Regions from separate parts of the Psychrobacter sp. PSP genome, predicted to be linked through region 2. Evidence: predicted binding sites of a transcription regulator. Region 2 holds the regulator's gene; each other region holds the start of a gene.
What was found. The regulator PhoB, encoded in region 2, activates phosphate uptake and scavenging genes when phosphate is short. The targets are predictions, from matches to a motif close to TGTCATNAANCTGTCATAA.

Region 1: a site for PhoB is predicted at 3,192-3,210, ahead of HL061_RS06025 (DNA translocase FtsK). Genes of this name have one in related genera too.
Region 3: a site for PhoB is predicted at 4,777-4,795, ahead of HL061_RS05275 (porin). Genes of this name have one in related genera too.
Region 4: a site for PhoB is predicted at 5,757-5,775, ahead of pstS (phosphate ABC transporter substrate-binding protein PstS). Genes of this name have one in related genera too.

The regions. Positions count from the first base shown of each region.
Region 1 covers NZ_JABLTF010000015.1:458,423-466,730, reverse strand. The annotation lists gene rimI (ribosomal protein S18-alanine N-acetyltransferase) at 1-53, shown strand, start outside; gene HL061_RS06040 (MerR family transcriptional regulator) at 133-567, opposite strand; gene aat (leucyl/phenylalanyl-tRNA--protein transferase) at 601-1,413, opposite strand; gene trxB (thioredoxin-disulfide reductase) at 1,423-2,436, opposite strand; gene HL061_RS06025 (DNA translocase FtsK) at 3,262-6,591, shown strand; gene HL061_RS06020 (amidase) at 7,075-8,308, shown strand, end outside.
Region 2 covers NZ_JABLTF010000020.1:34,180-42,487, forward strand. The annotation lists gene asd (archaetidylserine decarboxylase) at 1-815, opposite strand, end outside; gene dtd (D-aminoacyl-tRNA deacylase) at 945-1,397, shown strand; gene phoB (phosphate regulon transcriptional regulator PhoB) at 1,510-2,214, shown strand; gene phoR (phosphate regulon sensor histidine kinase PhoR) at 2,307-3,422, shown strand; gene HL061_RS10060 (M23 family metallopeptidase) at 3,491-4,081, opposite strand; gene HL061_RS10065 (DUF3820 family protein) at 4,278-5,006, shown strand; gene HL061_RS10070 (alpha/beta fold hydrolase) at 5,092-5,937, opposite strand; gene HL061_RS10075 (TIGR00730 family Rossman fold protein) at 6,627-7,217, shown strand; gene HL061_RS10080 (FAD-dependent oxidoreductase) at 7,352-8,308, opposite strand, start outside.
Region 3 covers NZ_JABLTF010000015.1:285,476-293,783, forward strand. The annotation lists gene HL061_RS05255 (cation transporter) at 1-68, opposite strand, end outside; gene HL061_RS05260 (heavy-metal-associated domain-containing protein) at 301-555, opposite strand; gene kdsA (3-deoxy-8-phosphooctulonate synthase) at 583-1,458, opposite strand; gene HL061_RS05270 (CTP synthase) at 1,692-3,326, opposite strand; gene HL061_RS05275 (porin) at 3,557-4,744, opposite strand; gene HL061_RS05280 (porin) at 4,940-6,049, opposite strand; gene HL061_RS05285 (malate synthase G) at 6,660-8,308, opposite strand, start outside.
Region 4 covers NZ_JABLTF010000017.1:77,923-86,230, forward strand. The annotation lists gene HL061_RS07945 (oxidative damage protection protein) at 128-418, shown strand; gene phoU (phosphate signaling complex protein PhoU) at 502-1,284, opposite strand; gene pstB (phosphate ABC transporter ATP-binding protein PstB) at 1,385-2,155, opposite strand; gene pstA (phosphate ABC transporter permease PstA) at 2,383-3,258, opposite strand; gene pstC (phosphate ABC transporter permease subunit PstC) at 3,349-4,302, opposite strand; gene pstS (phosphate ABC transporter substrate-binding protein PstS) at 4,512-5,684, opposite strand; TPP riboswitch at 5,977-6,132, shown strand; gene thiC (phosphomethylpyrimidine synthase ThiC) at 6,379-8,308, shown strand, end outside.

The DNA of each region.
Region 1 (8,308 bases), on a different contig from region 2:
CGAATCAGTCCGCAATTGATGCGTTAATCATGCAACATGTCTATGGTGAGTGAAGAGAGTAAATTCTCATTAGGAGTTATAAGCGTGGTTTCTTTAAAGATAAATTATTTATCTCAACCAACGTTATCGTGTTTAACTTGATGGTATTTTCTTCTTACAGATATTAGTGTCTAACTGATAATTGCTGTCTGCTTTCATCCGTGCAAGAACATCTATACGCTCGCTCAATAATTCTACCATCACGCTTATATTGGCTTGCTGTTTCCTGACTTGTTCTAGCTTTTGCTGAGTCAGCATGAGCTGCAAATCAATATCCAATTGGCCATCATAGTAATCGTTTAAGCTGTTTTTGATTTCAGTAAGGGTGAAACCAATGGCTTGCGCGCTTTTGATTAGCTCAATACGCTCGACGCACTCGGGATGAAACTCAGTATATAAACGTGAGCCTGCTTGACGCTTACGCGACCTTAATAGGCCCAACTGTTCATAGTGACGCACGGTGTCTTTGGTTGTATTGGCTTTTGCTGCCAGCTCTCCGATTAGCAGAAATGAGGTATCAAGCGCCATAAAATTCTCTTAACTCTTTAGCTTTTGTAGATTTCATGATTGATGCTGCCAAGGATTTGCTGTATCGAGAAGGGATACGGCCAATGGCTGATGAAAATTATTGTGCCAATTGATGGAGCGACTGCTTATTAAGCGATCTAATTGAGCAAGAAAGTCAGGACGCGGTAGAGTAGTGGCACCCAAGCTCATGAGATGATCATTAGGTAACTGGCAGTCGACAAGTGCAACATGACTTTGCTCACATAAGCGCATCAACCCCCAAAACGCGAGTTTTGACGCATTAGAGGCACGATGAAACATGGATTCGCCAAAGTAGATGCCATTTATTTTTAGGCCGTACAGTCCACCAATGAGTTGACCTGTCTCGTCCCACACCTCAATGCTATGGGCAAATCCTTGCGCATGCAGTTTGGTATAAGCCTCAATCATCTCTTCATGAATCCAAGTGTGTTCGCCTTCGGGCAGGTCATTATTAAGACCATCGCTACGCGGCAGACTACAGGCATGTATGACGTCATCAAAAGCTTGATTGAGTGTTAGTTGCCAACGCGTGCGATTTGCTTGCTTGCGCAGTGACTTACTCGGTTGATAATCAGATGGGACGATCACACAACGCGGCTCAGGACACCACCAAGCGATAGGCTCATCTTCATTGAACCATGGAAACAGTCCTTGTGCATAAGCAGATATTAATGTATCGGGTGCAAGATCGCCACCCATCGCGACAATACCAATGCCCTCAGGATCGATAGAGATAGGATCAGGAAAGTCATAACGCCCAAGACTTTGTAAAGTCTCAGGCGTGATGTATTGATCATGATCGCCGTGCTGCGCAAAGTTATTCATTTAGTCTTCTTAATCAGCAGTCAGCGTTGACGCATAGGTATGGTCTTTCGCCGTTGTCTCACCGATAGCATCCAAATATTTCTCAGCATCCAGCGCTGCCATACAGCCAGTACCAGCAGAGGTAATGGCTTGACGATAGACATGATCAGCCACGTCACCTGCGGCAAACACCCCTTCGATACTGGTCTGCGTGGCATTACCATTCAAGCCACTATTGACGACCAGATAGCCATCTTTCATATCCAATTGACCTTTGAATAGGTCGGTATTAGGCTTATGACCGATGGCGACAAACATACCCATTGCATCCAGTTGTTTGGTGCTGCCATCAATCATTGATTCGATAACGACACCATTGACGCCCATGTCATCACCGACAACTTCTTTGACTTGATGATTCCATTCAATTTTAACATTACCGTTTTTGGCTTTTTCAAACAGCTTGTCTTGTAGGATTTTTTCAGAGCGCAGGCTATCACGGCGATGCACTAAAGTCACTTCAGAAGCAATGTTAGAGAGGTATAAGGCTTCTTCAACGGCTGTATTACCACCGCCAATCACAGCGACTTTTTGATCTTTATAAAAGAAACCGTCACAAGTGGCACAAGCGGATACGCCAAGCCCTTTAAATTTGGTTTCTGATTCTAGACCTAAATACTGAGCAGAGGCACCTGTTGAGATAATCAGGGCATCACAAGTATAGGTACCGTTGTTACCTGACAGCTCAAAAGGTCGTACATTCAAGTTAACATCATTGATATGATCATAAACCAATTCTGTACCGAAACGCTCAGCATGTGCTTTCATACGCTCCATCAATGCAGGACCGGTCAAATCATGCGCATCGCCTGGCCAGTTATCAACCTCAGTAGTGGTGGTTAATTGACCACCTACTTCCATACCCGTTACCATAACAGGTTTAAGGTTGGCGCGTGCCGCATAGACCGCAGCCGAATAACCGGCAGGACCTGAGCCTAAAATGATGAGCTTTTCGTGACGTGGAGCAGTAGTGTCAGTTGCCATAAGTGGTTCCTTTCTAAATATACGCATGAAAAATATGAGTTATAAATCTAATAAAAAAACGTCAAGCGTTGCTACTAATATGGTTTTTCTAATTGCTGTGTGATAATAACATAAGGGTAGATAGCAAAAAGTGCAAGTTTGCTAAAACAAACACAGCTATCATTAGAATCAAAGCATGATAACCTTGAAATACTCGTGCTAGAAACAGCTGGTATTTTATAGGGTCTATACAAAATTGTTAGCAGTATTATGTTAGGGCGTGTTGAACATTCGCAAATAGGCACTGCTGATCGCTAAAATGGTTCCAGACAAGGCACAAAGCGACGATAATGCAGATGCCTTAGCGAGATTTGTAACGCAGTATGGGGCAATTTTAGCATCAGCCCCAACGATAAAAGCAGGGGACAGGACTCTTTTTTGCCGCTTCATCGTTAAAAATAAGCGCTTAGAGTGACTAAACTTATTATTTTTAACATCGAATCGCCTAAAAAATAGTCGCTGTCAGTGCCATGGTCGAATGTTCAACACGCCCTAGTAACTTTTGGATTATTCGCAGATTTTTTGCGCAAATCGTATATTGATTTACTTTCTTGCACGCTTTCTTTATAAGAGTGTCGCCACTGTACCTATGTATTTGTTATTATAAGAAGTTATGCCAAGTGTGATAGAGCTTAAGCGATGACTGCTATGCTCAGGCCTTTTGAGAGGTGAATCTCAACCAAACACTTTGCTAGGTACCTTTATATGTCAGCACTTTATGTCAGCATGATTAGACTTAGTCATGCACTGGCGACCATTTAGTATTAACAACAAGGCAGATTTTACGTGATATCAGCACCGCTTATTGAGTATTTAAAAAAGGGAATATTTACCCTCCTTGGGTTAATACTGGCTGTTTATTTGTTTGTTATTTTAATGACTTACACAGGCAATGATCCTAGCTGGTCGCACATCAGTAGTGATATGACGACTATTAACAATATGGGTGGCCAGACGGGCGCTTGGTTGTCCGACTTGCTCTATAGCTTTTTTGGCTATGGTGCATGGTGGTTTTTAGCGTTTGTGGTTTATGAGTCTATCCTTATTTGGTGGGACAATAAGCCGACGTTTTGGCTCATGCGACTGGTCGCTTATGTGTTTTTGCTGTTGAGCGCCAGTGCATTATTTGCACAACTGGTTGCCTTAATTCAGCAAGTAGCCAATCCTGCATCAATGGGACTTGAAGGCGTGGCTGGTGGTATCATCGGTCTTGAGTTGCAGGAACGTTTGGCACAGTTGCTATCGCAGTGGGGCAGTGTGGTTTTCTTGGCGGTGTTCGTTGTGATTACCGTGACCTTTGCCTTTAACATCCATTGGCTCGCTATATATCAGAAGATTACAGCATTATCTTGGCTTGGCTCAGGGTTAAAAAATAAAGAAGATGCTGCCGAGTTGGATGAGCAAAGTGAGGTGTCGCAAGACCGTGACAGTATCAAAGAGGGAAATCCCAATCAAACAGCCGAGTATGAGCAGCTGCCACTTGAGTTGCAATCAGCTGACGATGCGAATAGTGCTCACGCAGTAGATAATAGTGGCAGATTCAGTAATGTATTATCAGATTTTTTATTGACCTCAGGATTGGCTGATAGTGTGAAAGCATCTATGGCGACAGCAAAAGCAGCAGCAACGTCTAGCGATGAAAAAAGTGACTCACCATACGCGGTCGCAGCGACTGCTAATGCTACGGTTGGCAGTACAGTCAGTGACACCAACACATCAACGATACCAAACCCTATCGTAGCGCCTGCTCGCAAAGTCGAGCCAAGCTTTGCATGGAATGATGCAAATACGGTTGATGATCTGCTCGCACGTGAACAGATGGCTTATAGCACTAACAGCATAGATAACTCTACTGTGCCTAACTATGCACAGAGTGAAGTCGTCACTGACGTGTCATTAGAAGAAGCAGTACAAACCTCTGTGGCAGCACCGATGGTAGAAACAGAAACTCAATCAGATTTATCTAATCAAGAGCTAGCTACTCAATCCTCAATGGATGAATCAACGAATGCTCAAGCTGTCAATCAGGTTATTACTGAGCCGGAAGACTCTCACCCAGATGATATAACGGAGAATGTCGATAAGTTGGCAGAAGCATGGTTGGCGGAGCATGGCAATATATCAGAACCTGTTGCAAAATCGTCGGTTGCTACTGCTGAGGAAACTAATGTCACTAATCAAACTCCGCAAGAAGAGCTATCAATGCCTACGTCAGACGCCACTAATAGCATTCTAAGTGACGACTCTTATGGGCTCTCTGCTGCACAGTCCGAACTACTACAACGTGATGAGTCATCGCCTATACCTGAGGTCACAGTGGCTCAGCCATCAGTAGAAGTGGCCGCATCAGTATCAGAAATTTCGGATATGACACCGACCAATACGCCGCCTGCCAACCCAAAAGCGGCGCCAACTGTGGAAGCGGTCAGTTCGGCCTCAAATACGCAGCCTGTAGCCCCAGCTAAACCTTCTGTCAGCTTTGCGGTACCAGAAGGTGATAGTAGCAACCATATCACTGACATGATGCCGGAGGAGGATAGTACTGACGATAGTGCACCCGTTATGCCGCATATCAGCGATGACGAAGCATTCAGCAAAAAATCACGCTCGATGCAGACGGCTGCCTATCGCAGTAGCCTAACCCCTATTCCAGAAGTGTCTATATTGGACAAGCCAGATCCTGACCGTAAGCCTAGCTATACCGTCGCTGAGCTTGAACAATTATCTGAGCTGCTTGAGATCAAACTACAAGAGTTTAATGTAAAAGCCAACGTCGTCAACGCTATCCCAGGGCCTGTGGTGACTCGTTTTGAAGTGGAGCTGGCTGCTGGCGTAAAGGCCAGCAAAGTTACTGGTATTTCACGTGACTTGGCGCGTTCACTATCGATGGCTTCTTTGCGTGTGGTTGAGGTCATCCCTGGTAAGCCGTATATTGGTATCGAAGTGCCCAATAAAAAACGTGAAATGGTGCGCTTAATCGAGCTACTTAGTACCGAGATGTTCAAAGACCCTAAAGCACAAATCAGCATGGCGATGGGTAAAGACATTGGCGGTAACCCCATTATTACTGATCTGGCGCGTGCCCCGCATATGCTGGTTGCTGGTACCACAGGCTCTGGTAAATCGGTATTGGTCAACTCAATGCTATTGTCGATGTTACTCAAGTACACGCCCAATCAATTGCGACTCATCTTGATTGATCCAAAGCAGCTGGAGCTTGCCAACTATAATGACATTCCGCATCTACTTACCCCAGTTGTCACTGACATGACCGAGGCCGCTAGCAGCTTGTCATGGTGTGTGGCCGAGATGGAGCGCCGCTATCAGTTGATGAGCTTGCTAAAGGTTCGTAAGCTCAATGAGTTTAATAAAAAAGTCATCGCGGCAGAGAAATCAGGCAATCCAATGCTCGATCCGTTATGGCGACCAAACGACAGCGTAAGTATCAGCCAAGCGCCAAAGCTCAAAACTCTGCCCATGATTGTCATCGTCGCAGATGAGTTTGCCGATATGATTATGCAGGTGGGCAAGCAAGCCGAAGAGCTTATCACGCGCTTGGCACAAAAATCACGTGCGGCTGGTATTCACTTAATGCTAGCTACTCAGCGCCCATCAGTCGATGTCATTACGGGTTTGATTAAAGCCAATATCCCAGTGCGTGCAGCACTACGAGTCAACTCAAAAGTCGATTCGCGTACGATTCTGGATAGTGGCGGTGCTGAGGACATGCTCGGTAACGGTGATATGTTGTTCTTGGGACCAGGTCAGATTGAACCAGATCGTGTGCATGGTGCTTATGTCAGTGATGAAGAGGTCAACCGTGTCTGTGACGCATGGCGTGAGCGCGGTGCGCCCGATTATATTGACAACATGGCAGGAAATTTTGAGCTATCTAGTCCGGGCGGTGGTAGCACGGCTAATGCCTCTGGTGAAGATGATGATCTATATAATGACGCCGTCGCCTTTATTATGGAAACGCGTAAGGTCTCAGCTTCTAGTATCCAGCGTAAGTTCAGTATCGGATATAACCGTGCAGCCCGTATTGTCGACTCAATGGAAGACGCTGGACTGGTCAGCTCGATGGGCAAAAGTGGTAAGCGCGAACTGTTAATGTAGTGCTTAGTATTGAATGAATAATGAAAAAACGAGTCATGACAATGGCTCGTTTTTTTTGTGAAAGAGATTCAAGATTAATTCACTCATAAGCGAATAAGCTACCAAAACTTTCAAATGACTAGTGAGTTTGTTTATCAACCATAAGTCGTGGTTTTTTATAATAAACTGACAGTTACTGATGAAATAGATACTTAGATTAACACACCAAGTGCAACGCTAATTAATATTATAGAACGCCTGCATAGGCGTTTTAAACCCTAATCGTTTTCTTGGTCTGTTGTTTAGTTTGTTCTCAATGTCCTGTATTTCATTACTTAGATGTGTATAGCTCATGGTTGCAATCTCACTTTGGTCGGTGGATAAAAACTTTGATGCTAGCGCATCTAGGTCTTTTTTTCACCTTGCATTTGGTATTGCACTTCATGTGTTAATCTAAGATATTTAAAAATTCTTACTACAATTACTCTCCAAGGAAGGTTGGTTATGTTTAAAGAATATACCCAGTACGATGCACTCGCCTTAGCGGCACTGGTTAACTCAGGTGAGCTCAGTGCAAAGGAGCTATTAGACGCCGCCGTTTATCAGGCCAATAAACTCAATCCCAAGCTAAATGCCATTATTCACCGTTTCGATGAGCGCGCTTACAACGCGGCGCAGGCAGGACTGCCTTCTGGCGTATTTACTGGCGTGCCGTATTTGCTCAAAGATCTCTCATTTAGCTTCGCAGGTGAGCCTATTACGATGGGCAGCCGCAGCGTCACTATCCTCTCAGAAAAAGACAGCGAAATCGTCAAACGCATGAAAGCGACAGGCGTCAATACCTTTGGCAAAACCAATACGCCAGAGTTTGGCTTGATTATCACCACTGAGCCAAAAGCCCATGGCGCCACTCACAACCCGTTTAAAAAAGGCTATAGCTCTGGTGGCTCGTCAGGTGGTAGTGCCGCGGCAGTGGCGAGCGGTATCGTACCGATGGCAGGCGGCGGTGATGGTGGCGGTTCGATACGGTTTCCATCTGCCTGGTGCGGTGCGTTTGGCTTAAAACCAAGCCGTGGCCGCAATCCACTTGGCCCTAATCTTGGTGAAGGTTGGGATGGGGCAGTGGCCGATCATGTGATTACGCGCTCGGTACGTGATAGTGCCGCGATGCTCGATGCCACCAGTGGTGCAGAGATTGGCGCGCCTTATGTCATTGCGCCGCCAGACGGCACGTTTTTGCAGGCGGCGATGCGTGCACCAAGGCCATTGAAAATCGCGTTACAGCAGCAGCCGCTGATTGCCAATACCGTAGTAGACAAAGAAGTACTTGCTGTACTAGAGCAAACCGCTAAGCAGCTAGAATCGATGGGGCATCAAGTAATACCCGCTGAGCCAAATATTAATATCGAGCAGTTTTGGCATGACTTTATCGTCGTGGTCTGCGCGCATACCGCTTTTACGATTGATAATATCGAGCGCGAGTTTGGCACTGCCCATATCAAAAACCTAGAGCCGCAAACCTACAATATGGCGCTACTCGGACGTTCGCTATCAGCAGTGGACTTGGTTCATGCCAAACACGGTTGGCATAACAGTCAGTATCAAACGGGACTGTTATTAGAAACCTACGATATGATTTTGTCCCCGACGGTACCGACGCCTGCGGTCAAACACGGCGTGCTACCACCCAGCCGCATGGATGAGATGATGATGCGTAGCGCTGGGGTAATTAATAAAG
Region 2 (8,308 bases):
AGTAATTGACCCATTTTTACAAAACTATTGGCTTTCATGGTCTCTTGCCAATCGGCTTTTGCTGCTTTTGGCAACACTACGATAGCCGTTGATCCTAAATAAAAACGACCAAGCTCATCACCTGCCGCAAACTGCATATCGTGATCCGCTTCTTGTATATCATCCGTGCGGGTAATTTTGCCAGTGGCGACGGTTTCGATACCAGCGACAATCATAGCGCCTACCATGACAACGGCCGCTTTGCCATACTTGGTATCAAACATGCAGACCAAACGCTCATTACGTGCAAACAAGTCCGGCACATTAGCTGCCGTGGTATTGTTGACCGAAAACAGCGTACCAGGGACATAGCGAGTCTTGGTCAGCGTACCGGCAAATGGCATATGAACACGGTGGTAATTGCTAGGAGCTAGATAGATTGTCGCAAAACTACCATCGGCAAAATAACGGCCATCTTCGCTATCAGCCAGCAATTGGCCAACGTCATAGTGACGCCCTTTGGCTTGTAGCATTTTATGATCTTTAATTTGCCCAAGCTGAGAGATGATACCGTCAGCAGGACTAACGATGCCGTTTGCGGTGGTATCGATGGTGCGAGCATCTTCTTTTAGTTCACGAGTAAAAAAGTCATTAAAACTCTCGTAAGCATTAAGGCTCTGGCGCTCATACTCATCTAGGCTGATATTATAAGCTTTGGCAAAACCACGGATAAAGGTGCGTTTGACATAAGGATGACGACTGGCGGCCAAACGTCCAGCGACTTTACTGAGCTTTTGCTGCGGTACCAGCTGTTGTAAGGTGGTAAATACATTCATAATAAGGCTACCAAAATAGGATGTGATGTCATTATTGCATAGGCAAGTTAATGGCCATATTTTATCATGGACAGCGTATTATTGTCTGACCATAAACTGTAAGCCATTTATAAATAAAGAAGGTCGTAAATGAAAGCACTGATACAACGAGTGAGCCGTGCTAGCGTCACTATCGATGAGCATTGTGTTGGCAAAATTGATCATGGGATATTGGCCTATATTGGGTTGGGTCATGATGATGATTTCGCCGCCGCCAAGCGAATGATTGACAAAATATTGACCTATCGCATTTTTGAAAATGATGACGATCCTGCCAAATTTGGTAAACTGGATAAAAACGTCCAGCAAGTCGGCGGCGGATTGTTATTAGTGTCACAATTTACGCTGATGGCAAAAACGGATAAAGGTCGCCGCCCTGACTTTGGTGGCGCGATGGCACCTGATGCGGCCCAAGCGCTGTTCGAGCAACTCATCGACTATGCCAAAACCCAGTATCCGAATGTAGCCACTGGTCAGTTTGGCGCTGACATGCAAGTTGAAAGCATCAATGATGGACCACTTAATTTTCTATTGGAGATCTGACATCAGAGTGTCATCAGGCTGTCATAATTAATCCGTTTAATAGATAGAGACTGGTGAGTATTTATCGCCTTTTTATATGCCAGATTTTGTCCGCTAACACCGAGAATGTCCTATGTATAATGAGAAAATTTTGATTGTTGAAGATGAACCTGCGATTCGTGAAATGGTTGTGATGACGCTAGAAATGGCTGGGTTTGATAGCCTACAAGCGGCTGACGTATCAGAAGCGCATCAGCAAGTGGTCGATCATAGACCGTCATTAATATTATTAGATTGGATGTTGCCCGGAGACAAGAGCGGTGTTGATTTTTGTCGTATGCTCAAAAGCGATGAGATGCTCTCTGAGATACCCGTCATTATGCTAACGGCCAAAAGCGAAGAAGACAGCAAGGTTCACGGCCTCGATGCAGGTGCAGATGATTACATGACCAAGCCTTTTTCGACGCGCGAGCTGATTTCCAGAATCAAAGCCGTCTTGCGCCGTAGTAGCGCGATGAGTAGCGACAAGCCTATCGAAATTGGTCAGCTGAGTCTCGATACCAAAAGCCAGCGCGTGACAGCCGCAGGAAAAGTCATTGAGGTCGGCCCAACAGAATATCGCTTATTAGCATTTTTTATGAGTCACCCAGAGCGCGCTTACACAAGAACGCAGCTGCTCGATCAGGTTTGGGGCGGTAACGTTTATATCGAAGATCGAACCATTGATGTACATATCAAGCGTCTACGTAAACTATTGCGCCCTTATGATTGTGATACATTGATACAAACGGTGCGCGGTACAGGTTATCGGTTCTCTAGTCTTATTGAGCCAAGCTAATCTTATATAAGTTGATTTTTGATAACTTGATCTTGTATGAACAATGCCACCATAACAATAAATAAAATAGCGGATAGTGGTAAGGATAAGAAATGAACAAGATAGCGCCAGCAAAAAAGAAAAAAGACCATAACTATAATAATGACCAGCAAGATGCGCCAGCACAAATCGCTAGCCAAAATGCGGCGGAGCAATTAGAGAAAATCAGAAGTGCGCTGCGAGCATTGCGAGATGCGGTCATCTTACTGAATGAAGATGATGGGTTAGAGTGGTGGAATCAGGCGGCGCAGGATCTCTTGTCACTGCAGCCAGCTGACAAAGGCCAAAGTGTGTTTGACTTTATCATTGTGCCCGAGTTTCGCCAGTACTATCAAAACACCACCCTGCCGAATGATGGTATTCATATAGAATCGTGGCGCGATCCCAGTCGTTATCTAAAGTGTGAGCTCACGCCTTTTGGTGACGAGAAGCTATTGTTTATTTATGATGTGACCCGCGTACAGCATTTAGAGCAAATGCGCCAAGACTTCGTGGCGAATGTCTCGCACGAGCTACGCACGCCGCTGACAGTGATGATGGGCTATTTGGAGAACTTCTCTCACCAACCAGACATGCCGCCACAGTGGCGTCGCGGTTTTGAGCTGATGACCCAGCAAACAGCCCGTATGAATCGAATCGTAAATGACTTATTACTGCTCTCCAAGATTGAAATCGAAGAGACGCATGAGTTTAATGATGTCGATATGACCAAACTCCTCACCAATATCTATGATGATGCACAGGCATATAACCAAGCGTACAAGCACACCATTCATTTGCACATAGATACCTATGACGGGTTATATGGGTCGGAGGTGTACTTGATCAGCGCCTTGTCCAACTTAGTCATCAATGCGATTAAATATACACCAAAAGGCGGTAATATTACCATCAGTTGGACGCAGACATCGGATGGGTGCCGATTTGCCGTTGAGGACGATGGACTTGGTATCGCACCAGAGCATATTGCGCGTTTGACGGAGCGCTTTTATCGTATTGATAAAGGGCGTAGTCGTGCCACAGGCGGTACAGGATTAGGGCTGGCTATCGTGAAGCACGTTTTGCATCAGCACGAAGCGCAGTTGCAGATTGACTCAATAGAGGGAGAGGGGTCGACATTTAGCGTGGTATTTCCAGCCGCGTATGTAAGGACGGCTGCGACAAATTAGTACAGGCCTTGCCCCATATTGTTTAGACTCGTCATGCGGATTTATTTAGCATGCCTAATTTAGTATACCTAGTCTTTTTGCAACAGCGGGTAAGGGTTGACGGCACTGCCATTGATATAAATACCGTAATGTACATGTGGCGGTGTCCCTTTTGCGTTACCGCTATCACCCACATAACCGATAATATCGCCTTGATTGACCCAATCATTGGGCGCAATATCGGCATAATCCTCTAGATGGGCATAATAATGTCCAGCACCGCCAGGCCCTACCACGACGACCACGCGCCCACCCAAGTTATTCTCACCAACCTTACTCACAATTCCCTGCGTGGTTGACTGTATCGGCGTGCCACGTTCTGCAAAGATATCGATGCCTTCATGTGAGCGCCCTTGACTGCGTGCCGCACCCCAAGTGTCCGTCAGGTTTTTCTCTGGCAGTGGACTGGGGAGACTGCTTTCTGTAGGCAGCTCTTGCTGTAATAGACTCAGCTGTTGCCACTTGGCGACCACAAATGATTGGGTCTGCTCGCTAATGCTGGGTAGCAGCTTATCAAAGACAAATAAGAATCCTAGCAATACAACTGCCCTAATCAGAACGCTCAATATGCGGCTGACCAAAGAAGGCTTCGGTGGTTGGTTTTTTCCATCTGCTAGCATTGATATCTCTTATCTGTTTTATATTATATGAGCTAATATTATAAAAGCCCTATCTGCTAAGGTATGTATCGCATTGTTATCTATGGCTTTTATCCCCATAAATACAGGTGTGGTTAAATACAAGCACAGCAAATATAACTTTATCTACTTAACGCTTCGGTTGAGCGATGATGGTGCTATGGATGGTTAATTTTTTATGAATGATGCTTTGAACACCGCTGACATGACAGATACGGCTACTATGGCTGAAACAGCGCTTGTCATCGATACTGAAACCGATCAAGGCCGTGATCCGAGACCCATTCAAGTGGCGACGATCAACGTGGCAACTGGATTTGAATGGATGAAGTACTTCAATAGCGGCCGCTCTATATCCCCTGCCGTCATCAAGGTGCATGGTATTACTGATGCTGACGTGGCTGGTCTTGAGCGTTTTGAGTTGGATCAGTTTGAGCTGCCAGAGTATTTGATTGGTCATAATGTACGCTTTGATTGGCGAGTGATTGGCAGCCCTTCTGCTAAGCTGATTTGTACTGTGAGACTCGCGCGTGCTGCCTTTCCAGAGTGGCGCGCTTATGGTCAGTCTAAGTGTATCGAGCAATTATTGGGTAAGGGCGAGGCGAGCACGATGACGATTGCCGCTCATGATGCGCTAGGGGATGCACGGATGTGTTATCTACTTTATCAAGCCTGCTGCGAGCGTTTAGAGATTGCGCCGACCGATTTTGCAGCGGCACATGCTATCTCAAATAAAGCGACGCCTGTGAGCAAGATGCCATTTGGCAAGCATAAAGGTAAGCCAATCAAAGAGGTGCCTATCAGCTATGTTAAATGGATGATAGGCAATATTCATAATATGCAGCCGTCACTGTATTCTGCCCTAAAGAAGCGGATAGAAGCAGAAAAAACAAACAATGCTAAGTAATAAAAGCGCATTTACCGACTTTGTGTATTGATACAAATAAATGATATCAGTCGCGACGGCCTCTTATACTGATGGATGAACAACGCTATTCACCTTTACTAAACCAATCTACTGCCATTTGCCACAGCTCAGGCGCTTTAGCATTGGTTTTACTGCTAAAGTAGCGCATGTGACCGATATGATTTAATCCGAAATCTTCAGGATTTAAAAACCGCTTTTCGACGGGCATGTTCGTAAATACGCGTATCATGTCATCCATGTTTTCGCTATTGGCAATATCATCATCACTAAAGCCAAGCCACAATGCTGGCATGCTGAGTGCATCGTAAAAATGGGTGTGTATACTTTTACCAAAAGCAGTCTTGATATAGCCTGCGCCATTACACCATTCACGCCATTGACGAGCCACGCCGCGCGGTAGTGGCTCGCCCATGCCGATTTTGTCTGATGGTGTGTACCCTAAGGTTAAGTTTGATAATGGGATAAAGGCGTCCATAAATCCCATGGCTTTGAGCTTATAAGGCATGCCCATGTTTTTGATACGGCCTGAAGAGCACGCGACATTGAATACGGACGTAATCTCCTGATAATTTGGCATCAAACCGATAAGCTGCCCTCCTGCGCTATGACCGATAAGGTGATAAGACGCTTCAGGAAACTCATCTTGCAGCGCATCAAGTACGGCAGGCATATCGTGTCGCCCCCAACTTATGAGCGAAGCATCACACTTTGCCAGATTGGTCGAAAGCGACTCACCAATCCCTTCATTATCAAAAGTCAGTACGCCAAAGCCGCTCTCTGCTAAATAGATAGCAAAGCTATGATAAAAATGGCGTTTGATACCGGTGGCGGGCGCGATCATAATCGCTTTTGTCATTCCCTCTTTAGGGCGATAGACAGTGGCTGCCAATGCCTGATTGCGATCAGTCATGATGCTCAACGAGTACGTGTCGATATTGGTTGTGCCATCAGCAATATTAGGACTAATCAAAGGATTGTTAATAATACTTTCTGCATACTTTGCGGCAGAAACAGCGTTGTGATTATCCATCGTGATACCTTCATGTTTTTTATGAGTAGATAGTGATTATTAAACTGCGATGAGTCGTCAATTCCCATCTTTAAAATGTAGTTGTTGCGTAGTGATAAATCGTTGTGACTATGTGGTAGCATTGCTTATGTTAAGATAAATACTAGCGAGACAGGTACTCAAATATGACTTTCAAGTTTTGTATGACTTGGTTGAACTCATTCTATAAATGGCGTGCATAACACTATAAATGAAACGTGTGGTATTTGACCTTTACTAGGGCCTGTCATCAATTAGCCCATTCAATCATTTAGCGGTCTTAAAATGGCTAAATCTTGTCAAATATCGTCAAAAATCTTGTGAATATATCTATATTCTCTGCAATTTTTTTCTCATTTGACTACTATTTATCTCATTTTAAGCCTCGCTATCTAAATGATGACACGCCCTAATAACAAACATTCAATAAAAAATGATCGATAAATTAAGGAAACTATATGCAAATGAAAATCAACGATGATACTTATGATGTAATCACGAGCAAAGACATTACCAATATTGAAAAAGCAGTCGATAAGTCTGCCTTGTCCATGCCGCTAGTGGCCGTATATTGCGGTTCACGCTTGGGCAACAATGATGTGTATGAGCAGGCAGCACGCGAGCTTGGCAGTGCGTTGGCAGATAATGGTATGGGACTGGTATATGGCGGTGCTAGCATTGGTCTCATGGGCGCGGTCGCAGATGAGGTCATCAAAGGCGGTGCTGAGGCGGTAGGCGTCATTCCAACCTTTATGCTCAAGCACGAAATCGCTCATGAGCAGCTGACTCGCTTGCATTTGACCGATACCATGCACACGCGTAAGACCGTTATGGCAGAGTATGCTGATGCCTTTATTACCTTGCCGGGCGGACTGGGCACACTAGAAGAAATTATGGAAATCGCCACATGGCGTCAGCTGTATCAACATGAAAAGCCAATGATTATTCTCAATATCAATGGTTTTTATGACCGTATGATTGAGCATCTAAAATATACCACCGAGCAAGGGTTTATGAAGCAGCAAGATTTAGATCGTTTGGTGGTGTGCAATACGATTGGCGAGGCAATCGAGATGCTACAGACCGTCGTGACTATCAATGATCATGTAGATACAGAAAAAATGGCTGGTAGCAACAGCTAAGCTTTATAAAATCGAGCAAAAAGCAGTCACGTAAAAAAGGAGCAGATAACCGATTATTGGTTGTCCGCTCCTTTTGTATAGTCAGTTTTATATTCATAAAGCTAACCGTAAACGCTAGAAATGACTAATACCTGCTATACACCAGCGGGTGAGAGATCATCCAGTGCTGCTTCACGAATACTGTGATTGACATCTGCCATTGCTATTGGAAATCCACGCTGCTCAGCGAGTACACGTGCAACCTTATCAACAGCCAGACCATCGTTATGTATCAAGTACGACCATTCGTGTGCGTAGCGGCTACGATTCATTGGCGTATCGTTTTGTATCAATCCCAGCGTCGTCAGCTCAGTGACTATCTGATCAGAGGCGATCAAAGTCGAAGATGCTTTGACATTTTCTGCACGAGCGTAACGTATATTAGAATACAAGCTTACGTCAGCCACTCGCAACGTATCATCTTCTCCAGGAATTTGCTGCCCACCATATAGCGCATTGCCAACAGTGCGTGCACTATTGAACGTCGGTACAAACTCAGCCACATATTCAATCGCCTGCTGGCTACGCGCTTGTAGCGGCGCTTTGTCCCAGCCATCCTCGATATAGTGTACGTATTGCTGTGGTAGTTTAGGCTGAGCGCTGTCTGAGCTAGATGCGACCAGACCGTCATCAAATAAGGTAATGGCTTTACTCATGCCATGTATCTGAAAATACCCACCCGGATAGGGGGTTAACTGCGCCATGCCTTCGGGCGTACCTCGTTGACCATAAACAATAATCTCAGGTATCTGTCCACCTGCATCGCCCCAATGGGTGACATAAGAGGATTTAAACTCGACCATGCGCGTGACTTCAACACCGACCATGTCATCGATGACACCAGTGCGAAAACCGCAAGCATTGACCAAATAATCGACTTCGATAGAGTCAGCTTGAGAGTCGTTTGCTTGCTGATAGTCAATGCGCCATTTGGTAACATGGTGATCGGCATTGGTGCAGTTTTCACAATCCACAGGGACTACTTTTTGTACTGTGGTGTCAGTAAAGACATGGGCATGATCATATTCTTCAAGCGCCAACTGCGCAGAAGC
Region 3 (8,308 bases), on a different contig from region 2:
TGTACACTTGCCACACAGCCGCTGCAAGTCATGCCATCAATTTGAATAATACGTGTTTGGCTTGCCATGGTTAGCTCCTTATTTTTATTAGTGAAAAGTAGCCTTGATAGCTGTTCTTCAATATTTACTTCTCAAAACCTATCAAAGTACCACTAAACAAGCATAAGCCCTATCATCAGCGACAGCAAGACACTTTGGTTGTTACTTTATTAACGAGATGCTATTAACAAGACAGGAACTTCTTAATAAAAACCTGAACGCTACTCATTGCTTATGTAGCATTCAGATCGTCCATATATCTTAGTCTCTATGATGCGGATTTTGCGGCGCATCGATAGGAAATGGCTGAGTCACATAATCAACCATACTAATCGCCGCCGTCAAAGCATGAATACTCGTATCCGTATCATCATAACTGACCGTTGCAACATCATGCACAGGATCTAGATCGATAGCAGTCACGCCTGAGATATTCTTAAGAGCGGTCATTACACTATCTAGACCATCTTCATCGTCGATATTTTCTATACTGACTTGTGCGGTTTGAATCGCCATTGCATCACCCTCTTATCATTTATAATATCAATGAGTATCTAATGTCTCAAAGCCTTTGACCAAATCATCAATTTGCTTAAGCTGACGCAAAAACGGCTCTAGCTGGCTCATGCGCAGCGCACATGGCCCATCACATTTCGCCGTTTCTGGATTTGGGTGCGCCTCTAAGAAAAGCCCTGCCAATCCTGTCGCCATACCAGCACGTGCCAGTGTCGTAATCTGCTCACGGCGCCCACCTGCACTGTCACTACGCGCGCCTGGCTGCTGCAAGCTATGTGTCACGTCAAAGAATACGGGGATATCCATCTGCTTCATGGTATCAAATCCGAGCATATCAACGACTAAGTTGTTATAACCAAAGGCGCTGCCACGCTCACAAAGTATCAGCTTATCATTACCGCCTTCTAGACACTTATTGACAATATGTCGCATCTCATGCGGCGCCAAAAACTGTGCCTTTTTGATATTAATAATCGCGTTTGTCTTTGCCATCGCATGAACCAAGTCCGTCTGACGTGACAAAAAAGCTGGCAACTGGATAATATCAGCAACTTCAGCGACTGGTGCTGCTTGATGAGGTTCATGTACATCAGTGATAATCGGTACTTGGAATTTTTCTTTGATTTGCCCGAGCCAATCGATACCTTGCGCGAGTCCCGGCCCTCGGTATGAATGCAGGCTTGAGCGGTTGGCTTTATCAAAACTCGCTTTAAACACATAGCCGATACCCAAGCGCTCACATATCTCAACGTATTGCTCAGCAATCTCAAACGCCAACTCTTTAGATTCTAAGACGTTCATCCCACCAAATAATACAAAGGGTTGATCATTACCAATGTTGATCGTCTTATTATTAGGCGTGTTAAGTGCAATGTGTGATTGCGCCGTTAATAGGTTTTCCATTTAGCCACTACCTCTTATTTTGTTATTAATATCTCCATCCCATATTGTAACCGATAGCCTGATTAAAAAAAGTATGCAAGCGTAATTAGAGATTATTAATGAGGATATTGACTCGTTAATAACAACAAACAACCTGAGTTGAGCAAAAAAAAGACCAATCCGAAGATCAGTCTTTTTTATAATAAATACTTTTACTTTACACTACATTATATAGAGTTACTCTATTATGAAGACTATTTTGCTTCGCTATGGTTCTTCGCCGCTTTGACAAAACTATTAAACAGTGGATGACCACCGCGTGGTGAGCTAGTAAATTCAGGATGGAACTGTACAGCAACAAACCATGGATGCTCGCTAATCTCTACCGACTCTACCAAATGCTGCTTGGCAGAATAACCAGATATAGTCATACCCGCTTGCTCTAATGGCTCAATATAACGGTTATTCATCTCATAACGATGGCGATGGCGCTCAGTGATATTGTTAGCACCATAAATCTGAGCAAGCTTGCTACCAGAAACCAGCTCTGCTTGCTGCGCGCCTAGGCGCATGGTACCGCCGAGGTCTGAGTCATCGCTACGAATCTGTAGCTCGCCGCGCTCATCTAACCATTCGGTGATAAGCCCAATGATAGGCTCAGCTGTCTTACGATCAAACTCAGAAGAGTTGGCATTGATATTCAGTACATTGCGCGCATACTCTATCACGGCCAGCTGCATACCAAGGCAAATACCTAGATACGGCACATTATTTTCACGAGCATAGGTGATGGCTTTTATTTTACCCATCGTACCGCGCTCACCAAAACCGCCTGGTACTAAGATAGCATTGGCTTCTTTTAGCTGCGCTAGTAGAGTGTCGTCATCTTCTAAACGCTCAGCATCGATGTAGTCGATTTTGACATCGACTTTATGCGTGATACCTGCGTGTAGCAATGCTTCGTTGATCGACTTATAAGCATCTGGTAGCTCAACGTATTTGCCAACCATCGCAACTGTCACTGTTCCTTCAGGATTTAGCTGGGCTTCAACCACTTTATCCCAATCGCTCAAATCCGCTTCGGGCACATCAAGACCGAAACGCTCACAGATGAGATCATCAAGGTCTTGCTCATGTAGCGTGCGCGGGATCTGATAGATACTTTGTGCATCTTCACACATGATAACGGCACGCTCTTCGACATTGGTAAACAGCGCAATCTTGCGGCGGTTGTCTTGCGAGATATGGTGGTCAGAGCGGCAGATCAAGATATCTGGCTGCAGACCGATAGAACGTAACTCTTTTACCGAATGCTGGGTAGGTTTGGTTTTGGTTTCACCTGCACTAGCGATATAAGGCACCAGCGTTAGATGCATGAGCATAGCGCGATTGCGCCCCAGCTCTACTTGCATCTGACGGACAGCTTCCATAAAAGGAAGGGATTCGATATCACCGACGGTACCGCCAATCTCAATAATAGCAATATCATATCCTTCGCCGCTCGCGAGGATTTTGTTTTTGATTTCATCGGTAATATGCGGAATAACCTGTACCGTACCGCCAAGGTATTCACCGCGACGTTCTTTATTTAAAACATTTTGATAAATACGGCCACTGGTGAAGTTATTACTTTTACTCATTTTTGAGTGACGTAAAAAACGCTCATAATAACCCAAATCCAAATCTGTCTCTGCGCCATCTTCGGTGACGAACACCTCACCATGCTGAAACGGACTCATCGTACCTGGATCGACGTTGATATACGGATCCATTTTGGTCATCGTCACGCTCACGCCACGTGCTTCAAGGACTGCGGCAAGAGAGGCTGCGGTAATACCTTTTCCTAGTGAGGACACTACCCCACCGGTCACAAATATAAACTTGGTCATAGTACTCTGTCGGTAATTGGTAAAGAAGGATTTTACTAAAAATACGCTACAAAATATAGGGCAAAAGCGCAAACTCTTTAAAACACTCAGTTTTTAACGCTTAATTGTCATAAGTGCGTAATCATCGTAAATACGTAGCTATTATAACCCACTGCGGCTTTAAAAAGGTCACAACAAAAAAACTCACCCCGAAGGATGAGTTTTTTATAATACGTTTTCTAATGTTTAGATTAGAATTTGTATTCAATACCCGTACCTACAATCAAGTCATCTTTGTTATTGTCACGGCTGATTTGCCCTGCATAAATATGACCCGTGGTCGCTTTATTGAATGCATATTCTCCACCAACTGCGATTTCATTTACATCAGCATCTTTTACGCCTTTTTCGTCAGTGGTATTAACATACTGTGCTTTAACTGCCCAAGGTGTTGCACCAACTTTATATTTACCACTAATTAGCCAAGATTTTTCATCTTCACTGGCTTTGTTAACGCGGTTGTTGTTAACGATGCTATAATTATCGTAGTATTGGCTTTGTTGGTATAGAGCACCTAAAGTTAAGCCCGAAACCATATTCATTTTGCCCATATCTAAACCAGCAACCAAACGCCACGTATTATCAATCACGCCAGTATTTACATTGTTAGCACCCATGTCTTTGTCATAAGCACCGGCTAGATAAACACCATTTTTGTCATAGGCTAATAAAGCAGAATAACCGTTATCTTTTACTTTTCTATCACGATAGACTGCAGGCTTCGTACCAGATTCTGCGGAAACGAGAATATCACCGTCGGCATCAGTTTCTGATAATGCGGTAGCTGCCATAAAACTCACTGGCATACCGACAATAACAGGTGATTGATAGGCCACCATATTGTTAGCACGGTATTCACCTGAAACACCCGCATTTTTAATATCAAATAAGCTATCATTAAACACGTCAACTTTGTTTTGTGCAAGTTTCAATGGGGTATCATGGCGTCCCGCTAGTACAGTACCTAAAGTGTTGTGGGCTAAGCCTACATAAGTATTACGTGATCTAAACTGTTGGCTATCGTCATCAACATCAATACCATATTCCAATTGATAGACTAATTTAGTGGTATCAGTAAGATCATCTTCACCTTTAAAACCAATACGTGATTGATTAGAGTTAAGTTTAAATGTATCTTCATCTGTCTTGTTAGCTGCATCGTAGTCTGTACTAACATAATCTAAGGTTAAAAATGCTTTACCATATACAGTTGGCGCAGCATGGGCAGCAGAAACTGAAAGTGCAGCGACGGCTGTGGCTAAAAGTAATTTTTTCAAAGGATATCTCCACTTTACGATTTGAGTGATAAATGGTCTAAGATCATTAGATATATAATGGCAAGGTCCTATACCTTCGAAACCATATATATAGCGAGCCATAAGAACTGCTTAGACATAACTTTACCAAGCAAATATTACAGTAAGATGAAAAAACCAAAGTTTACACAAATGTTATTATTAATTTTACGGATTCTGTTATTTAAGACACGCTGTTGTTCAAGACACAGTATTGATTACAAAACAAAAAAACCCACCCCGAAGGATGAGTTTTTTATTTAGATTCTAATGGTTAGATTAGAATAAGTACTCTAGACCACCACCGATAGCGAGTACGTCAATATCACCACGTAAGTCGATTTCATTAACATTGCCGTCTTCGTCTCTCGAACCAAAACGACCATTGTTTAATTCCGCTGAATTTAGACCAGCATAGGCATGAGCGATCATATTATTTTTAAACGCATATTTGCCACCTACAACGACTTGATTTGAGTCATTATTCTCAAGACCACTGATATTGTCGGTTTTGTCATACTGAATATAAACAGAGGCTGGACGGGCAAAATTCGAAAGACCCATTTCAGCACTCACCACTAAACCGTCCTCTGTTGCAGTAGTAGTACCGGCATAGTCAGCTTCTTGATATAGAACGCCTAACTTTACAGGAGCTGCGATATATTTACCTAAATCGACGCTAGCACTGCCACGGATAATATCACCACTAACACTCATGTCTTGCTCATAAGCAATACCAGCGGTAATGCCTGTACCTGGATCAAACATCAATGAGGCACCATAGCCTGCGTCACGACCACTCTCAGATATAAAGTCTTCATCAGCACCATACATCAGCGCAAGCGCTAATGGTAGATCGTTGTATTTAGGAGCAAACCAGATGATAGAGTTGTTGATACGGTTACCAACGGTCGGGGTCAAAATATTAGCAAAGCTGTCGTTGTTGTTCAGAGTACTAGAGCCAAGATTATCCCAATAACCTTCATTAACTGATACGTTATTGATATAGTCAATGACTGTGTAGTTACGACCAAAACGGAACTGACCGAAATCTTTGTTGACTAGACCAAGATAAGTGTCACGGCTTTTGAAGCCAATGTTATCGCTACCACTATCATCAACTTTAACGCCGTACTCTAATTGGTAAATTACGTCAGTGTTGGCCGTTATCGCTTCAGAGCCTCTGAAGCCTAAACGTGAAATATTAGAATTAACTTGTAATGAACCGTTGTCTTCATTAATTCTGTTATTATTATCCATATTCTGACCATCAATTTCAGCATTAACGTAATCAGTAGTAACGAATACTTTACCATAAACGGTAGGTGCTGCCTGTGCGGCAGATACAGATAGGGCTGCGATTGCTGTAGCTAAAAGTAACTTTTTCATGGGGTATCTCCACTTTACAATTGTAGTAATGAGCAAGCCATTATTAGCTGGCGCCCATAATGGTATCGTCACAAATCCTCAAAGATATAATGTGTAACTGGCTACCAAGTTTAGTCAGAAACAAGTATGGCGAATTTCTATTACAGTTAAGATAAAAAACCATGACTCACATAACTGGGATTAAAAACGTAACTGCCATGTAAACTTAAGTCTTATGCGTCCTACTGCGTAACATCCGTTACCAAACTCATACTTCGAGTACAAGCATAACAACTTTGACATAATTTGCAACATATTTTTTCGCTTTTTCGATACCCCCAGTATCAAATGACAAGTCACCTATAAAATCCAAATAGCTACAAAAAAAAGCACTATCTACTCAAGCAGATAGCGCTTTTATTGATTAATATCATTACTTATAGTATTAAAATATTTTAATAAAAACAAAATAATTGCCCAAGAAATAGCGCTATCCATTGATAAATAAATAGCGCTTATGAAGAATCGACCAACGTATTTATGACATATTTAGCGTTACAAACGAGCAAGATTAGATACTACACCTTAGACTTCAGCATACGCTAAAATACCCATTGCTAAGCCGGCCTCTCTAAGCATTGGCTTTTAGATCAAGGCGCGCTTGATGCAACAATGGTTCAGTATAGCCGCTAGGTTGCGCGCGTCCTTTAAAGACCAAATCACAGGCTGCTTTAAATGCATAAGAGTTATCAAAGTTATCTGCCATTGGCTGGTAATCACTATCGCCTGCATTTTGCTCATCGACGACTTTTGCCATACGTTTCATTGTGTCCATCACTTGCTGCTCGCTTACCACATCATGATGTAACCAATTGGCAATATGCTGGCTAGAGATACGTAAGGTAGCACGATCTTCCATCAAGCCAACATCATTGATATCAGGTACTTTGGAACAGCCTACGCCTTGGTTTACCCAACGTACCACATACCCTAAGATACCTTGAGCATTATTTTCAAGCTCTTGCTGCTTCTCTTCTTCTGTCCAATTGGTATTTTTTGCCAATGGAATGGTCAAAATATCATCTAAGCTCGCACGCTCACGTGATTTAAGCGTATCTTGTACATCGGCCACGCTAACTTGATGATAGTGTATGCTGTGCAAGGTAGCGCCCGTTGGTGAGGGTACCCAAGCCGTACTGGCACCAGATTTCGGATGAGCCGCTTTGGTGTCCATCATCTCTTTCATCTCATCAGGTTTTGCCCACATACCTTTACCAATTTGAGCATGACCTTGCAGACCAGTCTCTAGACCGATATCAACGTTCCACTGCTCATACGCAGGTAGCCATGCTTGCGACTTCATGTCGCCTTTTGGCACGAACGGACCGGCATTCATACTGGTATGCATCTCATCACCCGTACGATCTAAGAAACCTGTATTAATAAAGATAACACGCTCTTTTGCTTGGCGAATCGCTTCTTTCAGATTGACTGTGGTACGGCGCTCTTCGTCCATGATACCGATTTTGAGCGTATTACGCTCTAGACCCAATAAGTCCTCTGATGCGTTGAACAAATCATTGGCCATTTTAACTTCTTCAGGGCCATGCATTTTTGGCTTCACAATATACATAGAGCCTTGGCGTGAGTTTGATAGCTCGTTTTTGCCTTTGATATCATTGAGTGATAATAATGGTGTGATTAAACCATCCATTAAGCCTTCAAATATTTGCTCTTGGCCATTGCCTAAATCAACCAAAATTGCGGGGTTCTGCATGAGATGACCCACGTTACGAATCAAGAGTAGCGAACGACCTGGCAAAATCAGCTTACCGCCATCAGGTGTATTATATTCACGATCTGGGTTTTGTTTGCGAGTACGGGTTTTGCCACCTTTTTCAAAGGTCTCTTGTAGATCGCCGTTCATCAAGCCAAGCCAATTGCGATAGACTTCCACTTTTTCTTCTGCATCTACAGCAGCGACCGAATCTTCACAATCTTGAATCGCAGTCATGGCTGACTCAAGTAGCACGTCTTTGATATTTGCTGGGTCATCTTTGCCAACTGGATGATTACTATCGATCTGAATCTCAGCATGCAAGCCATTGTTTTTGAGCAAAATACCAGAGGGGCTATCTGCCTCGCCGACATAACCGACGAACTTAGCCGTATCTTTTAGCTCGGTACTGCTATCACCCTGTACGACTTCAAGCTTGCCATCGATCACTTTAAAACTGGTCACATCATTGTAAGAGCCTGATGCTAGTGTGAAATGCTCAT
Region 4 (8,308 bases), on a different contig from region 2:
CAGAGAATATCGGTATATTCACAAAGTTTTTGACGATGTTTGACAAGATGTAGCCATTTTAAGACCGCTAAATGATTTAATGGGCTAATTGATGGCATGGCCTAATATGATAAATAAGGAACACCTGATGACTGAGACTTTTAATCCCCAAGACAATACCGTGTTTTGCCGCAAATACAAGCAAGAACTACCAAAAATGCCGCATCCGCCCTTCCCTAACAAAAAAGGCCAAGAGCTACAAGACACAGTCTCTGACAAGGCATGGAAAGAGTGGCTAGAACATCAAACCATGCTTATCAATGAGAATCATTTGAGCATGATGGATCCTGAAGCTAAAAAATTCTTGACCGAGCAACGTGATAAGTTCTTGGATAATGAAGACTATGAGCGCGCTCAAGGCTGGACGCCAGAAAGCTAGGCTGAGACCACTGCATTACGCCCATAAAAAACGCGCTATAGTAAGCGCGTTTTTTACGTAAGAAGACTATTTTGCCTGCGTTATTAGTCGTCATTACTTTCTAAAGCTTCGTAGTCGTCGACTGACATCGTGCTCACTTGACGAGCAGCCAGACGATCATTGGCTTCTTGCACTGCTTTTTCGACCATGGCATAGTCTGAATGGCGTACATCTTGACCACTGATATAGTTGATGACCAGCTCCGCCACGTTTTGCGCATGATCGCCGATACGTTCAAGCGAGCGCAAAATCCACATGATATTGATAACCTTTGAGACTTGTCTTGAGTCTTCCATGATATAGGTCATCAACGCGCGAATGGCAGATTGATATTCGTTATTGACCACACTGTCATTGCGCATGACCTCAAACGCCTGCTCAGCATTTGATTGACTAAAGGCTTCTAGTGCGTTGTTAAGCATCAGTCTTACCTGATTGCTCAAATGCTGCACTTCAGCATAGCCGTAAGACGATTTGCCTTGTGCGGCAATTCTGCTGGCCATTTTCGCGATTTTTACCGCCTCATCGCCAATACGTTCCAAATCTACCACGCCTTTACTGATCGACATAACCAGACGCAAATCTCCTGCGGCAGGTTGACGCTTGGCAACCAACAATAAAATATGTTCATCGAGCTCAACCTCCATGCGGTTGATATCAAAGTCCATCTCGATGACCTCTTGCGCCAGTGTCTCGTCTCTATCAATAAGTGCATGAATCGCTTTGGCCACTTGGTTGGCAGCACTATCACCCATGTATAAGAACAAACGGATGGCTTCATCAAGATCTTGGTCAAAACTTTTGGAGATATGCTTATCACTTTGCATAAGAGGTATTCCCTGAAATCTATATTTTAGTAGCGCGATATGCTGATTGAGTGAAACGACCCAACTTCAGTATTAGCTCTTCAGTACTAATTAATCGGCCCTAGCCATAGCGACCAGTAATATAATCTTCTGTCGCAGTTTGGGTAGGTTTGGTAAAGATCTGATCGGTCTCACCCATCTCGATCATATCGCCTAGATACATATAGACGGTATAGTCTGATACCCGCGCCGCTTGCTGCATGTTGTGGGTAACAATGGCGATGGTATAGTCATTTTTGAGATCTTCTATCAGATCTTCGATAGCGCCCGTCGAGATAGGGTCAAGCGCAGAGGTTGGTTCATCGAGCAGCAATATTTCAGGCTTGGTTGCGACACTACGGGCAATACACAGACGCTGCTGCTGACCACCTGATAGCGACAGGCCGGATGCTTTTAGCTTATCTTTCACTTCTGGCCATAGCGCCGATTTTTTTAGTGCCCACTCCACGCGATTATCTAGCTCGTCTTTGCTGAGCTTCTCATAGAGTTTGACACCAAAGGCAACATTGTCATAGATCGACATGGGAAACGGGGTTGGCTTTTGAAATACCATACCGACCTGCGCGCGTAGCAAGTTGACATCGATGTCTTTGCCCAAAATATTGCGCCCATCAAGGTTGATAGCGCCCTCTGCACGCATTCCTGGATACAGATCATACATGCGGTTAAAGGTACGTAGCAGCGTCGATTTGCCGCAACCTGACGGACCAATGAACGCCGTTACTTTCTTTTCTGCGATATCGATATTGATGTTTTTTAATGCCTGAAAATCATCGTAGTAAAAGTTAAGATCGCGGACTTCCATTTTTGCTTTGGGCATGTTTTTGGGCATATCATGAATACTTTGCTTGGTGAAGTCAGCAGTATTGGGTTGCTGCGATTGCGCACTATGAGACGTGGTTCTATTTAACAAGCTGTCTGTTGTACTGTTAAAGCGATCAGCCGTTGTTTCTGTGCGGGCTTTGCTTACGACATCATTCATAATATTATCCAACCTAGCTTAGTGTATTTCGTATAAATATAAGTAAATACTTGGTATCTTTGCAGCGATATCTGTCTTTATTTGACCTGACCGCGATTGCCAATAAATCTTGCCAAAATATTCAATACCAAGACCGACGCTGTGATCAGCAGCGCGGCTGACCATGCCAGTGTGTGCCAATTATCATAAGGACTCATCGCAAACTGATAGATGGTATTGGGTAAGTTGGCAATTGGCTGACCCATATCGGTACTGAAATACTGATTATTGAGGGCGGTAAATAGTAATGGCGCCGTCTCACCAGTGATACGAGCAAAAGCCAAAAGTACCCCTGTCGTCAGTCCCGCTTTGGCAGCCTTGATAGTCACTTGCGTCACCATTTTCCACTTGGGCGTGCCAAGTGCATAAGCCGCTTCGCGCAAGCTATTGGGTACCAGATTCAGCATATTCTCTGTGGTACGTACGACGACTGGAATGACAATCAATGCCAATGCCAATGCGCCTGCCCAACCAGAGAAACTTTGACCTTTGACCATTAAAGCATATATAAACAGACCAATGACAATGGATGGTGCCGATAATAAAATATCGTTCAAAAAGCGCGTCACTTGGCCAAGCATACTGCCTCTAGAAAACTCAGACAAATAAATACCAGTCATAAGCCCGATGGGTGCGCCGATGAACAACCCTGAAAACGCCAGCATGGCAGAACCCACGATCGCATTGCGCAAACCACCTGGACTCATCGGCGGTGGCGTGTCAGCGGTAAAAATTGGCAGCTGCACCATGCCTTGGAAGCCTTCAATAAACAGCGTCACCAAGATCCATGATAACCAAAATAAGCCAAACACCATGGCTGACATGGCAAACCCCAAACCCAGCTTATTCATCCAGCGACGTTTGTTGTACAGACTCTTGTTGTAACGCCCCACGCTGCTTGGCTTGGTGGTCATGGGCGCATTCATCGCATTGTTAGCAGCCATACTATTTATTTCCCATATCTTTTATCAATATCAATCGAGATCCAATAACCATGCTTAGGCTTATCGGTTACCTGCTTTGTGATCCATGCGCATGAGCATCAGTTTGGCCAACGACAGCACGATGAAGGTGATAATAAACAAGATTAAGCCCAGATGTAGTAAAGATGCTAGATGCAGCTCACTTGACGCTTCGGCAAACTCATTGGCCAATGCTGAGGTGATGGTCACACCAGAAGTAAATAGACTTGGGCTGATATTGAACGCATTACCGATCAAGAAAGTCACTGCCATGGTCTCACCGAGCGCACGACCCAGTCCCAAAATCACGCCGCCAACGACACCCGCTTTGGTATAAGGCAAGATAATCTTGAACATCACTTCCCACGTCGTCGCACCCATACCGTAGGCCGACTCTTTGAGTAGATCTGGCACCACAGAGAAAACATCACGCATGGTGGCAGCGATAAAAGGGATAATCATGATGGCAAGTACCAAGGACGCGGTAAACATCCCTAGTCCCATGGGTGCGCCTGTAAACAGCTTACCGATGATAGGTAGCGGGCCCACATGCTCAATAAACCATGGCTGAATATGCTCACCAAAGAAAGGCGCAAAGACAAACAAGCCCCACATCCCATAAATGATAGAAGGAATACCTGCCAACAGCTCAATGGCAATGCCAAGCGGTTTTTTGAGGAACTTTGGACACATTTCGGTCAAAAATATCGCAATACCAAAACTGACTGGTACAGCGATAACAATCGCGATAAATGACGTCACCAAGGTGCCATAAATAGGCGCGAGTGCCCCGTACTCATTGGAAACCGTATCCCAATTATTACTGCTATAAAACCCCAGACCAAACTCTTGGATACTCGGCCACGCCCCAACAATCAGAGACACCAAAATGCCCCCTAACGATAGGAGGACGAGTATGGCAAACGCTTTGGTAGAATTGACAAATAAAGCGTCGTAACGTTTTTGTTTAGCCAGTTGGGACCTTAAGTCTGTCATAAGTGTCTCAGCATTGAATGGGTGAATTCAAAAAATCAGGGTGTTCATTTCGTTTTATGACAGCAAACGCAACTTGACTAATGATTATCGTGAAATATAGCGATTAGTGTTTTGGTCAAATTTGCTGTGATAAAACCTCTCAAACCACTACCGGAGAATAGTGGCTTAAGAGGAAATCAAAAAGTCATTAAGCAGCTTGTACAGATCGTTTATTGCGCTGGCTTATAAACAGGCTGTCCATCGCTACCTTTGACCTCATTCCATTTCTCTTTGAATAGAGCCACTGCTGTATCAGAGAATGGGACATAGTCTAGCGCCATGGCATCATCATCACCTTGGGTATACGCCCAGTCAAAGAAGTTCAACACGCCAGCGACTTGCTGAGGATTCTCTGGTTGCTTGTGTACTAAGATGAAAGTAGCAGCAGCGATTGGCCATGCTTGATCCGTCTCAGAGTTGGTGATGACTTTATAAAAGCCTTCTTGTTGTGACCAATCGATGTCACCAGCGGCGGCAAAGGTTTCAGCAGATGGCTGCACGATATTGCCCGCGGCATTTTTAAGCGCGGCATGTGACATGTTGTTTTGCTTGGCGTAGGCATACTCCACATAGCCGATAGAGTTTTTCATGCGGTTGACGTAGCTTGAGACGCCCTCATTACCTTTACCACCTGCACCAGTCGCAGAGGTTGGCCACTTGACCGTTTTATCAACCCCAACGCTGTCTTTCCAATCTGGTGATACCTTGGCGAGATAATCGGTAAAGTTAAACGTCGTACCTGAACCATCTGAGCGGAATACTGTGGTGATGGCGGCATCTGGCAAAGTCAAATCTGGGTTCAAGGCTTTGATCGCAGGATCATTCCAGTTATTGATTTTACCCAGATAGATATTGGCTAAGGTTTCACCATCTAGCTTCAACTGACCTGGCTCAACGCCATCGATGTTAACGATTGGCACAACGCCACCAATCACGGTTGGGAACTGGATAAGACCAGACTCTTCAAGCTCTTCAGGTGTTAATGGCGCATCAGAAGCACCAAAATCGACGGTTTTTGATTGGATTTGTTTGATACCACCAGATGAGCCAATAGATTGATAGTTGACTTGGCCACCTGTGGCAGCGTTATAGTCAGAAGACCATTTGGCATAGATCGGCTGCGGGAATGATGCGCCTGCACCTGTGATATTCATGGCAATGTTTTCAGCAGATTTGAAACCCGTGTCAGCAGAAGGCGTTGCCTGAGTCTGCGTGGTGGTTTCAGCCGTGGTAGCGGCGCTACTGGTCGTATCAGCAGCTGGTTCTGCCGTTTCTGTTGACTTATTACACGCCGTAAGCATTAATGTACAACTAACGGCCACTGCTAATAACGAATAACGCATGTAGGACTCCTGAAATTTAACAACGATATAAAAAAGCATTGTTTGTGACATGAGCGTTATCTTGCCAAATCTTTATGACAGTTTAATGACAACCTCTCAAATCCTGCATTCGCTTTACACAATATTTAGCAATCGCCTCTAAGTATCAGTAATATCAAGGAATTTTAATTACTATCAATAACTCCTGTTCTTTGTATCCATGCTAAATAGCAAAATAAGCGCCTGATATTTTCATCCAAATTCCATTAGCCGTTAACGCAGAATTTTGTTAGTATGAAGAAGATTTACAACACTGACAGACTCGGGGTGCGATGTAGCATTGGCCTACTTTATTAAACGTTTATAGTTAAACATTGATAAAAGTAGCCACCTATCTACATTCGCTGAGAGATCACCCGCCGAACCTGATGCGGTTAGTACCGACGCAGGGAAGTCTTAAGCACGTTGTTATTGATGACAACGGACGCGTAAAAATACTTTTTTATCATCGCTATTGTCTAACGATGCACGCCGCATACGTAGATAACGAGAGAAGATAGAAAGCGGCGTCCACTATTTGATGACCATTAACCGCGACAATTTCTTTGCTCGCTGTTAGGTGTTGATAATATAAATTTGTCTGAATGACGAGTGTTTGCCCCGCAGCTACTGGCGGTGTTGCTTTTATTCAAAAACCAACACGCTAGGACAGCATATGACTATTTCAAACAGCAGCTCTTTTGACAATGCCTCTTTAGACAGTGCCTCAGCGCCATCACAAGTCCAAACGCACAACCCAGCCGATAACATACCTCTCGTATCAGACACCAAAGCCGATAAAAAAGCCGACGCGCTAAAGACACCTGCCCACCGCGCCGCCAGTGATGCACGCTTTGAAGAAGACGCGCGCGACTTACACCGTATCCTACCCGCCTCGCGCAAAGTCTATATCGAAGGCTCACGGCCTGATATTCAAGTACCGATGCGTGAAATCAGCTTAACGGATACGCCAGTTGGCGGTACGGGTGATAAGGATGGCGAGCACAATCCGCCTTTTTATGTGTACGATACTTCAGGCGTGTACACTGACCCCAATGTCGAGATTGATCTGACCCGCGGTCTACCCAAACTGCGTGAAAACTGGATCGCCGAGCGCGGTGATACCGAGCAACTAAGCGGTCTGTCTAGCTCATACGGGCAAGCACGTGCTCGTGATATCAGCACTGCCAACCTCAGGTTTGCTCATATTGACAAACCGCGCCGTGCCAAAGCAGGGAAAAACGTCACTCAGATGTACTACGCGCGTCGCGGCATCATTACCCCTGAGATGGAATATATTGCGATACGTGAGACGCAAAAGCAGCATGAACTGACTGACATGCGTCAACATGAGGGTGAGAGCTTCGGTGCCAATATGCCCAAAATTATCACCCCTGAGTTTGTCCGTGATGAAGTAGCCGCTGGACGTGCAATTATCCCCAACAACATCAACCACCCTGAATCTGAGCCAATGATTATCGGGCGCAACTTTTTGGTAAAAATCAATGCCAATATCGGCAACTCAGCGCTCGGCTCATCGATTGATGAAGAAGTCTCCAAAATGACATGGGCCACGCGTTGGGGCGCGGATACCATCATGGATTTATCGACGGGCAATCACATTCATGAAACTCGTGAATGGCTAATCCGCAACTCTCCTGTGCCGATTGGTACCGTACCGATTTATCAAGCCTTAGAAAAAGTCGATGGCGTCGCTGAAGATCTGACGTGGGAGATATTCCGTGATACCTTGATTGAGCAAGCCGAGCAAGGTGTGGATTACTTTACCATTCACGCAGGCGTCCTGCTCCGCTATGTACCGCTCACCGCAAAGCGTTTGACAGGTATCGTCTCACGCGGCGGCTCTATCATGGCGCAGTGGTGTCTGGCGCATCACAAAGAGAGCTTTTTATACACGCATTTTGAAGATATCTGCGAGATTATGAAGCAATACGATGTGGCGTTCAGTCTAGGTGATGGCCTACGCCCCGGCTGCTTGCAAGATGCCAATGATGAGGCGCAGTTTGGCGAACTACGTACGCTTGGTGAATTGACCAAAGTGGCATGGGAGCACGACGTACAGGTGATGATTGAAGGCCCTGGACACGTGGCGATGAACCGTATCAAAGAAAACATGGACTTGCAGCTTGATCTGTGTGCGGACGCGCCTTTCTATACCTTGGGCCCATTAACGACTGACATCGCCCCGGGTTATGACCATATCACCAGTGCGATTGGTGCGGCGATGATTGGCTGGTTTGGTACCGCGATGCTATGCTATGTCACACCAAAAGAGCACTTAGGGCTACCAAACAAAAAAGACGTCAAAGACGGCATTATTACCTATAAAATCGCTGCACACGCCGCCGACCTTGCCAAAGGTCACCCTGGTGCACAGGCGCGTGATAATGCGCTATCCAAAGCGCGCTTTGAATTCCGCTGGGATGATCAGTTCAATCTGGCGCTCGACCCTGATACCGCGCGCGAATATCACGATGAGACCTTGCCAAAAGATGCGCATAAATCGGCACACTTTTGCTCTATGTGTGGTCCGAAGTTTTGCTCCATGAAAATTACGCAAAACGTGCGTGAGTATGCAGCAGGAC